DNA from 2 places in the Paenibacillus sp. 102 genome. Region 1 is predicted to be linked to the other one. Evidence: riboswitches for the same ligand, from Rfam matches in the RefSeq annotation. Region 1 holds a riboswitch; the other holds the start of a gene.
The links. Region 1 has a riboswitch for S-adenosylmethionine ahead of metK (methionine adenosyltransferase). Riboswitches for the same ligand answer to the same signal wherever they lie in the genome.

Region 1 (6,462 bases):
AGCATCTACATTTCCAAGTGTGTAAGAATGATCAGATGGAAATGAAACACGATAGACTTCTTTTCCGATATAAGAGGAATCTTTGACAGAAGATATTCCGTCTTGCAATGTTTCAGTTGTAATTGTAGCATTTTTCCAGCTATCACTTAGTTCGTCTTTCGTATGTTCAGATAATTGATCCCACACTGTTTTCTTTAATTCGTCTTCAGGGGAAGTGTTACATGAGCTTAATAGAAAGCAGAAAATAGTTAAGACAATGACAAAAAGTATTCGAATGTGCATTTAATCCCACCGTCTTTTCTATATTCTTCAATTTGGAATAAAGAATATGGTGCAATTTGTATTTCTTTTAAAGTTGGCATGATAAACCCTCTTTTATCACATTTATTGTATAGTAGTCTTAATTTTCTGTATACAACAAATGAATAGAATTCATAAAAAGAATGGTACAATATAAGAATTATGTATAGAGGTAGGAGGACTATTGAATGTACGTTACTGTAACAGATGCAGCATATAAAAAAATTATGGATACGATTCCAAGTGAAGCGAAGTTTATAAAATTATTTTATGATAATGAAGGATGCGGCTGCGTGATGAGTGGCATTATTGATTTAGTAGCTGTATCAGAGAAAGATGAACGTGATGTAGACATTGAATCCAATCAATTGCAGTTTATTGCGGATCGCACAAAACTTGTTTTTATGGATGATAAGTTGACCGTTGATCTGCATGAATCAGGAGGACATTTTCAACTGAAAAGTCCAAGTCAATTTTATAATCCAAATATGAAACTTCATATTCGAGTATAATTCATTCGGAGGGAGCAAATTGTGTGCTCCTTTTTCTTATGAAATTTTTCATTTAATGAAATGTACATGTGATTGAATTTTCTGTATAATCTTCAGTGCGGAGGGGATACGGATGAGAAGATGGGGAATTGAATTATTACTTTTAAGTGTTGTTATGATTTTGGGTGTCAATTATACAATTGGAAAATACGGACTTGAGGAATTTACAGCAATTGAGTTTACTGCGCTCCGTATGATCACCGCAGCACCGCTATTATTATTACTTACATTTTATATTGAAAAGTCATTGCATATGGAATTAAGGGATATACCGAGGCTCATTGTAGTTAGTGTGGTGGGAATCGTGCTGTATCAAACATTATTTATGGAAACCATCAAATATACATCCGCTACGAACGCTTCCTTACTCATTTCTATTTCACCTATTTTTACAACGATGTTTGCAGTTTTTTTGAAACAAGAGAAGTTTTCTCAGCGAAAGTTAGTCGGTTCTATGATAGCTTGCATTGGTGCTGCTCTTGTTTTATTAGCTGGGCATTCACTTGCTGGTTCCTTTTATGGAAATGGAATTGGACTCATTACCTCGATATGCTGGGGGCTGTATCCAGTTTTAGCAGGACCACTGATTAAAAAATATTCAGCACTTCGCGTGACTGCATGGTCAGCAGTTGTTGGAGCGATTCCACTCGCTATACTGAGCGGATGGCATATTTTTTCATTGCCGTTTCAAATTGAACAAGGAATGACATGGTTTGCGCTATTATATTCTATTTTCTTCGTCACAGTATTTGGCTTAGTTATGTGGTATATTGGAGTTCAAAAAATTGGGGCCTCTCATACAATGGTGTATATGTATATTACGCCATTTGTTGCAGTTGTATTTGCGGCGGTATGGGCGAAGGAATATATTTCGCTGCAACAAATAATCGGCGGAGGGATTATTTTTCTCGGTTTATGGTTTGTGAAATCTGAAAAGCTTGAAACGCAGTCAATTGCGCCAGAACATATATCAAAATAGGAAAACAGATCAGTTATGATCTGCTTTCCTATTTTTTTATTTTGGGCAGAAATATAAGGAACAAAATAGCAGTAATAAGTGGAAGTAAGTTGAGAAAAGGTATGCGAAACAGTGCAATGAGAATAATACCAGGAAGAAGGACACCGAGGACAGCATAGAAAATACTATGTTTCTTTGTGTACCAATATAACGAGAGTCCTATAAGTGCAGGGATAATGAGGTGGATGAGAGCCATTAAAAAATAAATCATGGGAGGCCTCCTTTAAAATATATTAAAAGCTTTCTTTTTAGATGGGAGAGAGAATCCGCTTATGAATAGAAGCGGTCAGTGACCTTTTTCGCCCCATGTCATGTGAGAACAGAAAGAGGGAACGAGAAGATGTTTCTGTTTGTTGTCGTGGCAACAAGTTGTATGTTGAAATTCAAATCGAAAGAAAATTTTCTTTTTTAGATGAGAGAGGATTCGCTCATGGATAGAAGCGGTCAGATCCTTATTTCGCTCCATGCCGAGTGAAAACAAACGGATAAAACAAATGGAGGTCTCTTTTTGTTTCCAATGCCATGGTTTATATATTGGAAAATTAAAGTGGATATATATACATCATATCCATATGTTTATAGATTGATATCCTTTTTTTGTAAATCTATGAAAAATGTTTGAAAAAAAGTCATAAATTCCGTCTGCCTTCAAACTAGAAATCTTGTATAATATTATTTTCGAAAAATATTTTAACAACATAAGTGTAGTGATTATGTTGTTTTTCTTTTGAATGTAACAGATAAAGTCTGATGATATGTAAATAAGATGATGATGGTAAAGGAGAACTGCATGATTAGTATGTCACTAAGGTCATTTAAAATTCAAATGTATTATTTGCTAGGCGCGATGCTGTTAGGATGGGCGATGACACCTTTTTCAGCTCACTTTTTAGGTGTAGGAATTGGTTTACTCGTTAGTATGTATTGTGTCTGGATTTTAGGAAGACGCATTGAAAAGCTTGGAGATAGTATTGTAAAAAAGAGTAAAGCACCAACACTTGGTATGATTAATCGATTCGCAGCAGCGATACTAGGCGCAATTATTATGTATGAGATTGAACACCATATGGTTATGTGGGCGTTTGCTGTTGGGATTATGGGCGGTTATTTCTTAATTGTTATTAATTTAGGGTATTACAGCATGAAAGATGCGAAGAAATAAATGCAAACCCCTTTTTTAGGTGGGAAGAGAGGATCCGCTCATGGATAGAAGCGGTCAGTGCCTATTTTTGCCTCATGCCATGTGAAAACAAGAGGAGGATGCGAGTGGAGGTCCCTGTTTGTTCTTTATAGTAGCGACGTATATAGAAAAAGGCTTACGAAAAAATCGTAAGCCTTTTTTATTGTAAGTATGTGTAACCAGCAAAGCCGCATGGGTTTTGTCGGTGAGTACGCGATCCTTTTAGGTTACAACATGCTTATTCATATGAGTAAAGGTCATTCAGACAGTAAAGGTTTAAATTAAGCGATTGGACCGCCTAATTTGATAATATCTTCAGAAATGTTCTCGAATTTCTTGAAGTTTTCTTTGAATTTATCTGCAAGTTCGATTGCTTTTGCTTTGTAAGCAGCTTGATCAGCCCATGTTTGTTCAGGCATTAATACTTCATCAGGTACACCTGGTACATGAAGTGGTACTTCAAGACCAAAGATGTCATGTTTCGCTGTTTCAGCGTTATCAAGCTCGCCGTTTAATGCTGATTGTACCATTGCACGAGTGTAACCTAAGTTCATACGCTTTCCAACGCCGTATTCGCCGCCAGTCCAGCCAGTGTTTACTAAGAATACTTTCGCATCATGTTTCTCGATCTTTTCACCAAGCATTTCAGCATAGCGAGATGCATCAAGTGGTAAGAATGGAGAACCGAAGCAAGTTGAGAATGTCGCTTGCGGAGATGTTACGCCGCGCTCAGTTCCAGCTAGTTTACTAGTGTAACCGCTTAAGAAATGGTACATAGCTTGCTCTTTATTTAATTTACTGATTGGAGGTAATACCCCAGATGCATCAGCAGTTAAGAAAATAATTGTATTTGGATGTCCTGCGACACTTGGTACTACGATATTATCAATCGCGTGAAGTGGGTATGCAGCACGTGTATTTTCTGTTAATGTAGTATCATTATAATCTGCAATACGTGTTTGATTATCAATTACAACGTTCTCAAGCACTGATCCAAATGTAATTGCATCAAAAATTTGTGGCTCTTTTTCATGAGACAGGTTAATACATTTCGCGTAGCAACCGCCTTCAATATTGAACACGCCGTTATCAGACCAACCGTGCTCATCATCACCGATTAATTTACGGTGTGGGTCAGCAGATAGTGTTGTTTTACCTGTTCCAGATAAACCGAAGAATAAAGCAACATCGCCTTCTTCACCTACGTTTGCAGAGCAGTGCATAGATAAAATATCTTGTTCTGGAAGTAAGAAGTTCATAATAGAGAAAATTGATTTTTTCATTTCTCCAGCGTATTCAGTACCACCAATTAATACGATGCGTTTTTCAAATGAAACCATGATGAATGCTTCAGAATTTGTGCCGTCGATCGCTGGATCTGCCTTAAAGCTTGGTGCAGAGACAATTGTAAATTCAGATTCATGAGTTGCTAATTCTTCTTCAGTTGGACGAATAAATAATTGATGTACAAATAAATTGTGCCATGCATATTCGTTAACAACTTGTAAAGGAAGACGATAGTTACGATCAGCACCAGCGAATCCTTTGAATACGAATAATTCTTCTTTTTCCTTTAAGTATTCTAATACTTTTGTATATAATTTATTAAAATGTTCTTCAGAAATCGGTTGATTTACGGGTCCCCAAGCAATCTTATCTGCAACCGAAACTTCTTTCACAATAAATTTATCTTTAGGAGAACGTCCTGTATATTTTCCTGTAGAAGCAGAGACGGCACCAGTAGAAGTTAATTTCCCTTCATTTCTCATTAGTACTTTTTCTACTAATTGTGGAACGCTTAGTTGAACCTGTGCATTGCTTCCGTTCAGTAATTCGTGTAATCCAATTTGGACATTCACAGTACTCATATTTATATACCATCCTTTTCATTTTAATGAAATATTTCTCGTAATCCCCACCAAGAGTATAACACAATCATATAAATAATGTATACTATTTATTTGTTTTTGTTTGTGTGAATGTATTATTTTCCTATTAATATTTCGTTCGACAAGAAACGCGAAAAACTTGTAGGAAAATGTGAATATTAATTGACAAATGAATATCATTTCTTTAGTATAGGTTGGGACGGATACTCTCTTATCCCGAGCTGGCGGAGGGACAGGCCCGATGAAGCCCGGCAACCTCACTTGTAACGGTAATAAACAAGTGAATAGGTGCTAAAACCTGTGCGAGGCGAACGGTCTCGAACGATAAGAGCGAAGGGCAAAAAGCAGTATGCAAGTAGCAAATTAAACCTTTCCTCTATAATAGGAAAGGTTTTTCTTTATACTTGTGTGGGAGAATAAATGAATGTCGCAGTTTGTGGCAAATTAAGGATGAGTTCCGTACAATATATACAATTACTGTAGGGAGGTTTACCACATGACAAAACAACGTCATCTGTTCACATCTGAGTCTGTAACTGAAGGACATCCAGATAAAATTTGTGACCAAATTTCTGATTCAATTTTAGATGCGATCTTAGCAAAAGACGCAAATGCACGTGTAGCTTGTGAAACAACAGTAACAACTGGTTTAGTATTAGTAGCGGGAGAAATTACGACTTCTACTTATGTAGATATTCCAAAGATCGTTCGTGAAACAATCCAAGGAATCGGTTATACTCGTGCAAAATACGGATTCGATGCAGAAACTTGTGCAGTTTTAACATCTATCGATGAGCAATCTGCTGACATCGCTATGGGGGTTGACCAAGCGTTAGAAGCACGTGAAGGTCAAATGACTGACGCTGAGATTGAGGCAATTGGTGCAGGAGACCAAGGTTTAATGTTTGGTTTCGCATGTAATGAAACAAAAGAATTAATGCCACTTCCAATCTCACTTGCTCACAAATTAGCTCGTCGTTTAACTGAAGTTCGTAAAGATGAAACATTAGAATACTTACGTCCAGACGGTAAAACGCAAGTTACAGTTGAGTATGATGAAAATGGTAAACCAGTACGTATCGATACAATTGTAATTTCTACACAGCATCATCCAGAAGTTACATGGGAACAAATCGATAGCGACTTAAAAGAGCACGTAATCAAAGCTGTAGTACCAGCAGAATTAATGGATGAAGAAACGAAATTCTTCATTAACCCAACTGGTCGTTTCGTAATCGGTGGACCACAAGGAGATGCTGGTTTAACAGGACGTAAAATCATCGTTGATACTTACGGTGGATACGCTCGTCACGGCGGCGGTGCATTCTCTGGTAAGGATGCTACAAAAGTTGACCGTTCTGCAGCATACGCAGCTCGTTATGTTGCGAAAAACATCGTAGCAGCTGGCCTTGCTGACAAAGCAGAAGTACAACTTGCATACGCAATTGGCGTAGCACAACCAGTATCAATTTCAGTTGATACATTCGGCACTGGTAAAGTATCTGAAGAAGTACTAGTAGAACT
Region 2 (6,462 bases), on a different contig from region 1:
TTATTACCGATGGCTAGGTTTAAAGCATCTACTAAAGGTTTTTGCGACTCTTTTAAAGCGTCTTGCGGAAGAGCACCCATCGTTAGGAGTGTAATTGCCATGTAAATAAGAAGAGCAATAATTAACCCGAAAATTGTTGCTTTTTTTACATCGCGCTGTGATTTTGCGCGATTCGATAGCATAACTGCTGATTCAATTCCTATAAATGCCCAAAGAGTTGCAATAGCAGCGGCATTAACTTGTCCGCCTAATGGAATCGATTTCCCAGCCTCATTCATAAATGTTTGACCATCGCCAAAGTTAGAAGTATTGAAAATAAATAATGTAATGACGATGAACATTGTAAATCCGATAATCTTTGCGATCGTTGCAAGCAGATTCATGTTGCCAGCTCTATCAATGTTTTGAGAAAGAATATATTGAATACCCCATAGCATAATGCTACATACAGTAAATGTTAATCCTTTTCCAAGTTCTAATGAAAATCCGTTTAGTGAAAAAAGAACTTGCTTACTTTGTAAAACTGGGAAGAATGTAGATAGGTATCCTGCAAATGAAATAATAACAGAAGCAGTTGCAGCCCAGTTCGCAGCCCAGTATCCCCATGCTATACTATATCCAGCAACTTTACCTGCCTTTTGAGAAGTAAACATTGCTTGTGCGTAACTTTGTGGCCCAGCTTTTAAATCTGGTTTACGTACGGCAAGGTTTCCAAATACAAGAGCAATCATAAATACACCAAGTCCTGTAATACTCCAAGCAAGTGTAGATCCCATGGGACCCGATACTTGTGCTAAATTTGCTGGAAGCATAAACACGCCACCGCCAACCATATTTCCAACAACAAATGCTGTTAAAATCCATAAACCCCATTTTTTCGTTTCCATGTTTGTTTATCTCCTTTGTAGTAGTTTTGCTTATTCATCATCTTTTTACTAGCCTTTTTGAAAACAAAAAAGAGCCATGTAGATAAAAAATACCTACATGGCTCTTTGCCTAACGTAGGTACAACGGGAATAACCCTTGTACCTACGCGTGAATTTTTCCGCTAGGTTTCAAGGGTTTACGTATGATGATGATGTTTTTGTGCAAATGTAACTACAGTTGTATTCGTAAGCATAGTTCTTTGCTCCCTTTCTCCTCTGATTTTGAAGTTAGTATACTACATGTTTTTTAGAATGAAAAGAGAAATATGAAAAAATTTATAAAAATTCGTATTGGTGACTAAATATTTATATAGATATTTCTTGTGCTGGGAAATATATGAACTCAAATTTGAAAAAGGCATAATCCCTTTCTTTTTAGGTGGGAGAGAGCGTCCGGTTATGCGTAGAAGCAGTCACATCCTTTTTTTACCCCATGCCATGTAAAACATAAGGAGAAAACAAGTGGAGGATAGGTAGGGGATAACTACCCGTAAAAGACCGATTGGTTTAACTAACCATCAGTGGGGGATGAAGACCCTACACTGATGGAAGTTTCACTTTATATATTGAAAAATCAATATAGATTTATACTACTATTTGGAAGCTATCATTATATTTTTACTTGTCTTCCATGCACAGATTTTTGCAAAGGCAAATCATTGGCGTGCTCTAAGTAGTTTTGAATACTTGGTTTGTATTTTCTAAAGAATACATATGTGACAAGATAAAGAAGTAGTATACCGCCAATCCAAAAAGGAGATTTTGATAAAAATGCTAAAAAGATTAGTCCTGTTACAGGTGATGTAAGAATTCCGAAACTTGTAATCAGAAGGACACCTGCCGGAATGGTTACTCCAACTTGTTGTGCAACTTCTGTAAAGATAGGTGCGGTGTACGTTGCCATATAAAGACCTAAGCTAAACCAAATTGCACCAATTAGAATTGATTTAAAAATATTTCCATTTGTAATCGCTACTATTCCTTGAACCATGTAAGGGAGCGCAATTAAATCGACAATAGGAAGGACTTCATTTCCGGGTAAAATTAATGCTAATACAACCATGATTGGAATGAGTAAAATACCAGTTGTTAATGTTGCAGTTTCACCATATCCCATTGCATCATTTACACCTAAATACCAATCTCGGGATTTATTTTTATCTTTGTTAATATTTTTTTTCGCTGACTCTGTAAGGGGTAAAAATGCTTGAGCAAAAATCCCCGAAACCTTTGGGAAAATAGTCATAATAGCGGCAGTTGAGATCCCGACAGTAGTAATTTGTCCCCATGCTTTTAATGTATGAAGAGAATGGAAATTTCCTAATATTCCGATACAAACACCGAGAAATAGTCCTAGAAAAATGGGTTCTCCAAATAATCCTAATTTTTTCTTTAATACTTCGGGGTTAGCATTTACTTTTCCAACACCGAACTTTGTTAGCAGGCTGTTTAGTCCAATCGCAAAGGGAATGCTCCCAACATGATGTAACTGTAAAATCGCACAACGCGGGTATTGAAAATATGTAGACCATCTTTTGGACAATAATTCTGCGAAAAGAAGGCTATACAGATTAAGTGTAATCATGCAAGCTAAAGCTAGCCATAAATTACTTGTAACTAAATAAATCATGGAACCCCATACCATATAGGAATAATTGTTCCATAAATCTCCTGGTTGGAAAATATTCGTCCATTTAAGTAGGAATAATCCAACTTGCAGCAATAGTGCGAGACCTACAAAGATCATCCCGACTTCCGTAGAATAGGCAACAATTGAGCTAGCTTGCCATCCGATATCAAATACAGGGAGGCTGACTCCTGTACTTTTCACCATATTTTGAACAACAGGCATAATAATAGGGATATAAGCATTTAGTAAAAGAGTGAATCCTTGTAAGCCAATACCTGCATATAAAGCAGAATAAAAAGCTTTTTTACGATTTACCTTTAAAGCGATCGCGATTATAAAAATAACAATTGGCACAAAAACGGATGCGCCAAATGTATCAAAAATCTTCTTAAGAAATTCTAGTTCCATTTGTATCAATCCACCCGTCTTATGAATTTATAATGTCTTCTTGTTTTAAAATGTTATGAATAACTTGTTTTACTTCTTCTAAAAAACTTTCTTCATCAAAACCAGTTAAAAATCCAACAGCATTAATCGCTGGAATAGAGAGACCTTGAGGGATAGGTGTAGTATAAGCAATAAAATCATATTGTCTTTCTTCTAAAAATTGTTCGACTTGTGTAGGTTTTACCTCAGTTGTTGTAATTGTAATATGATCCTCACTTAAAGCCTCTTTTAGCTTTTCTGAAACCATAGTTGAGCTTACTGTCCCTGAACCGCAAACTGTTAAAATGTGAAATATTCTCATGTTTTTTCCTCCTTAAATAGTAAGAGTAGAAATAGATTCTATAATCTCTGATTTTGTAGACGCAGTAGCTAGTTGTTGCAGCAGCTGTGGATGTTGAATAAGTTTCATAATTTCTTTAAGTATTTGAATGTGTTGCCTACCATCTTGTAGCGCAAGTAAGAAAAGAACTTGCACATTTGTTGTTTCTTTTTCCAAACTCCCCATAAGAGTAAAAGGGATAGGTGTTTCTAATGTAATTACACTGATGACAGATTGTGTAATATGTGAAGGATCTGTATGAGGGATGGCTACCCCAATTTTTTCAGTAGGAAGACCTGTTGGATGATGCATTTCTCGTTCTAGCACAGCTTGTGAGAAGCTTTCTTTTACAAATCCCTTCATAAGTAAGTCGGTGGAAACCTTTTCTAAAATTTCTTTAAATGTTGTATCTGAAAGTTTTGGGTAAATAAACTGTTCGTGGAAAATATCCAAATAACTTCGTCTCCTCCCTAGTTGTAATTTAGTGTGTAGTAATAAAAAAATCACCCCTTTCTATGCGAAGAAAGGGATGATTACTTTGATTAGAAAATCATCACCTTATCTGTCGCCTTTAAACGCAGGAATTAGCACCTTCCTAATAAAATAGGGGTTGCCGAGGTTTCGTAGGGCCGGTCCCTCCACCTCTCTTGATAAGGAGTAAAAGTATGAAAATAATAAAAAAGCCTACTTTACAAGAAGAAGGCTTTGAAATATACAATATCGCTTCTTCTTATCTTTTAGAATTTAGATTCTAAAGGAATTGGCACCTACCTAAATAAAATAGGGGTTGCCGAGGTTTCATAGGGCCGATCCCTCCACCTCTCTTGATAAGAGTTTATAAATTATGATTTTTGTGAAATATGTAAATATTATAGGGTTAATGTGTAAAATAATCAAGAGGAAAAACTAATTTTCTGTCATGCTATAATACAAGTAGAAATAGAAGGTGACAAGGGGATATTCAAAATGATGAGTAAGTATGAGCAGATTTATACGGAGATAAGTGATTCCATTGATAATCGTAAGTTAACAGAGGGATGTAAAATTCCATCTGAAACAGAATTGATGAAGCAGTATGAAGCGAGCCGTGGGACGGTAAGAAAAGCTGTTGATTTATTACAGGAACGTGGATATGTACAGAAAATTCATGGTAAAGGCGTTTTCGTTTTAAAACGAAAAAACATTGAATTTAATTTTGGTGGTATTGTGAGTTTTCAAGAGGAGAATGAACGATTAGGGCGTCAATGTATAACAAATGTGGTAGAGATGGAGCAATTGTCAGCACCGAAAGAAATAGCAAAATTATTAAATGTGAAGGCGAAAACGCAGGTAGATCATATTAAACGTGTTCGAAATATTGATGGGGAAAATGTAATTTTAGATGTAAACTATTTTGTATCTGAATATATCCCTGAATTAACAAAAGACATTGCTGAGAAGTCGATTTATAAATACATTGAGAAAGTATTAGAATTACATATTAGTTATTCACATCGCGTTATCGAAGTGCAACCTTGCACAGATGATGATCGGAAGTATTTAGATTTAAATGGAACAGATTATGTTGTTGTTGTGAAAAACTTTACTCATCTTTATGATGGTAGTCAGTTTGAATATACAGAATCACGCCACCGACTTGATATTTTTCATTTTTCAGATGTGGCGCGGAGAAAATAAAGAGATGAAACGATAGATGTTTCATCTCTTTTTGTGTATTTCGATAAAAAATAATACAAACTCGTACATACGAGTGTTGACTAACTTATATATACGAGTTAATATGTAATTGTAAACGGTATCAAAAAAAGAAAAGAGGGACGGGATATGGGGAAAGATTATCGTCAAACAGCACAAGAAGTGCTGAATTATATTGGTGGTAAAGAAAATATTGAACAAGCAGCACATTGTGTAACAAGGCTTCGTATCGCTTTAAAGGATGAAAGTAAAATAGATAACGATAAATTACAAGCGGTTTCATTAGTAAAAGGAGCGTTTCATAACGCTGGTATATTTCAAATTGTTATTGGTCCAGGAGATGTAGATCGAGTATATGCAGAATTGATAACGCTTGCAGATATGAAGGAATCGACAGTAGCGGATGTGAAGGATTCGGGAAATCAAAAATTAAATCCGATGCAAAAATTTGTAAAGGTATTTTCTGATGTATTTATGCCGATTTTACCAGCAATTGTTACAGCCGGTTTACTTATGGGGATTAATAATTTATTAGGAGCGAAAGATTTATTTTTTGAAGGGAAGAATTTATTAGAAGTATATCCAAACTTAGGCGGGCTATGGGATTTAATTAATATGATGGCAAATACCGCATTTGTATTCTTACCAGCACTTGTTGGTTGGTCTGCGACAAAACGTTTCGGCGGCAGTCCAATACTCGGGATTGTAATGGGGTTAATGCTTGTACATCCTGATTTATTAAATGCATGGAATTATGGAAAAGCATCGGCAGGACTAGATGGACAAAAAATTGAGTACTTTAATATTTTAGGATTGTTCCAAATTGAAAAAGTAGGATACCAAGGACAAATTTTACCGATTTTAGCAGCAGCATTTGTATTAAGTAAAGTTGAAATTTTCCTTAAGAAACGTGTGCCAAATGCAATTCAATTATTAGTCGTACCGATTACAACAGTCGTTGTGACTGGTGTATTAGCGTTAGGAGTTATCGGTCCAGTTACACGTCATATTGGTGATTTATTAACAGCTGGTTTAGTTGGTGTATATGAAACAGTTCCTGCACTTGGCGCAGTATTATTTGGCGCATTATATGCACCACTCGTAATTACAGGTATGCATCATATGTTTATTGCGATTGATTTACAGTTAATCGCGCAAAATGGCGGCACATTCATTTGGCCAATGATTGCACTTTCTAATATCGCGCAAGGTAGCGCAGCGCTGGCAATGTTTTGGATTTCAAAAAATCAAAATGATAAAAGTATGGCATCAACATCAGCTATTTCAGCGTACTTCGGTATTACAGAACCAGCAATGTTTGGTGTGAATTTAAGAAATAAATTTCCGTTTTATGCAGCTATTACGGGATCGGCAATTGCTGCAGTATTTATCACGTTAAATGGTGTATTAGCACCAGCGATTGGAATTGGTGGTTTACCAGCCTT

Region 2: it holds a riboswitch for S-adenosylmethionine, as region 1 does, so the genes downstream of both, AAIE21_RS19315 (PTS sugar transporter subunit IIA) here and metK (methionine adenosyltransferase) in region 1, are expected to answer to the same signal.

The regions. Positions count from the first base shown of each region.
Region 1 covers NZ_JBCGHT010000009.1:54,247-60,708, forward strand. Annotated here, with positions in the region: gene AAIE21_RS18610 (hypothetical protein) at 1-282, opposite strand, end outside; gene AAIE21_RS18615 (iron-sulfur cluster biosynthesis family protein) at 489-812, shown strand; gene AAIE21_RS18620 (DMT family transporter) at 925-1,830, shown strand; gene AAIE21_RS18625 (hypothetical protein) at 1,859-2,080, opposite strand; gene AAIE21_RS18630 (ATP synthase subunit I) at 2,660-3,031, shown strand; gene pckA (phosphoenolpyruvate carboxykinase (ATP)) at 3,331-4,917, opposite strand; SAM riboswitch class I at 5,147-5,269, shown strand; gene metK (methionine adenosyltransferase) at 5,435-6,462, shown strand, end outside.
Region 2 covers NZ_JBCGHT010000010.1:30,810-37,271, reverse strand. Annotated here, with positions in the region: gene AAIE21_RS19330 (amino acid permease) at 1-887, opposite strand, end outside; gene AAIE21_RS19325 (PTS galactitol transporter subunit IIC) at 1,537-2,964, opposite strand; gene AAIE21_RS19320 (PTS sugar transporter subunit IIB) at 2,984-3,304, opposite strand; gene AAIE21_RS19315 (PTS sugar transporter subunit IIA) at 3,317-3,775, opposite strand; SAM riboswitch class I at 3,878-3,979, opposite strand; SAM riboswitch class I at 4,050-4,156, opposite strand; gene treR (trehalose operon repressor) at 4,289-4,999, shown strand; gene treP (PTS system trehalose-specific EIIBC component) at 5,147-6,462, shown strand, end outside.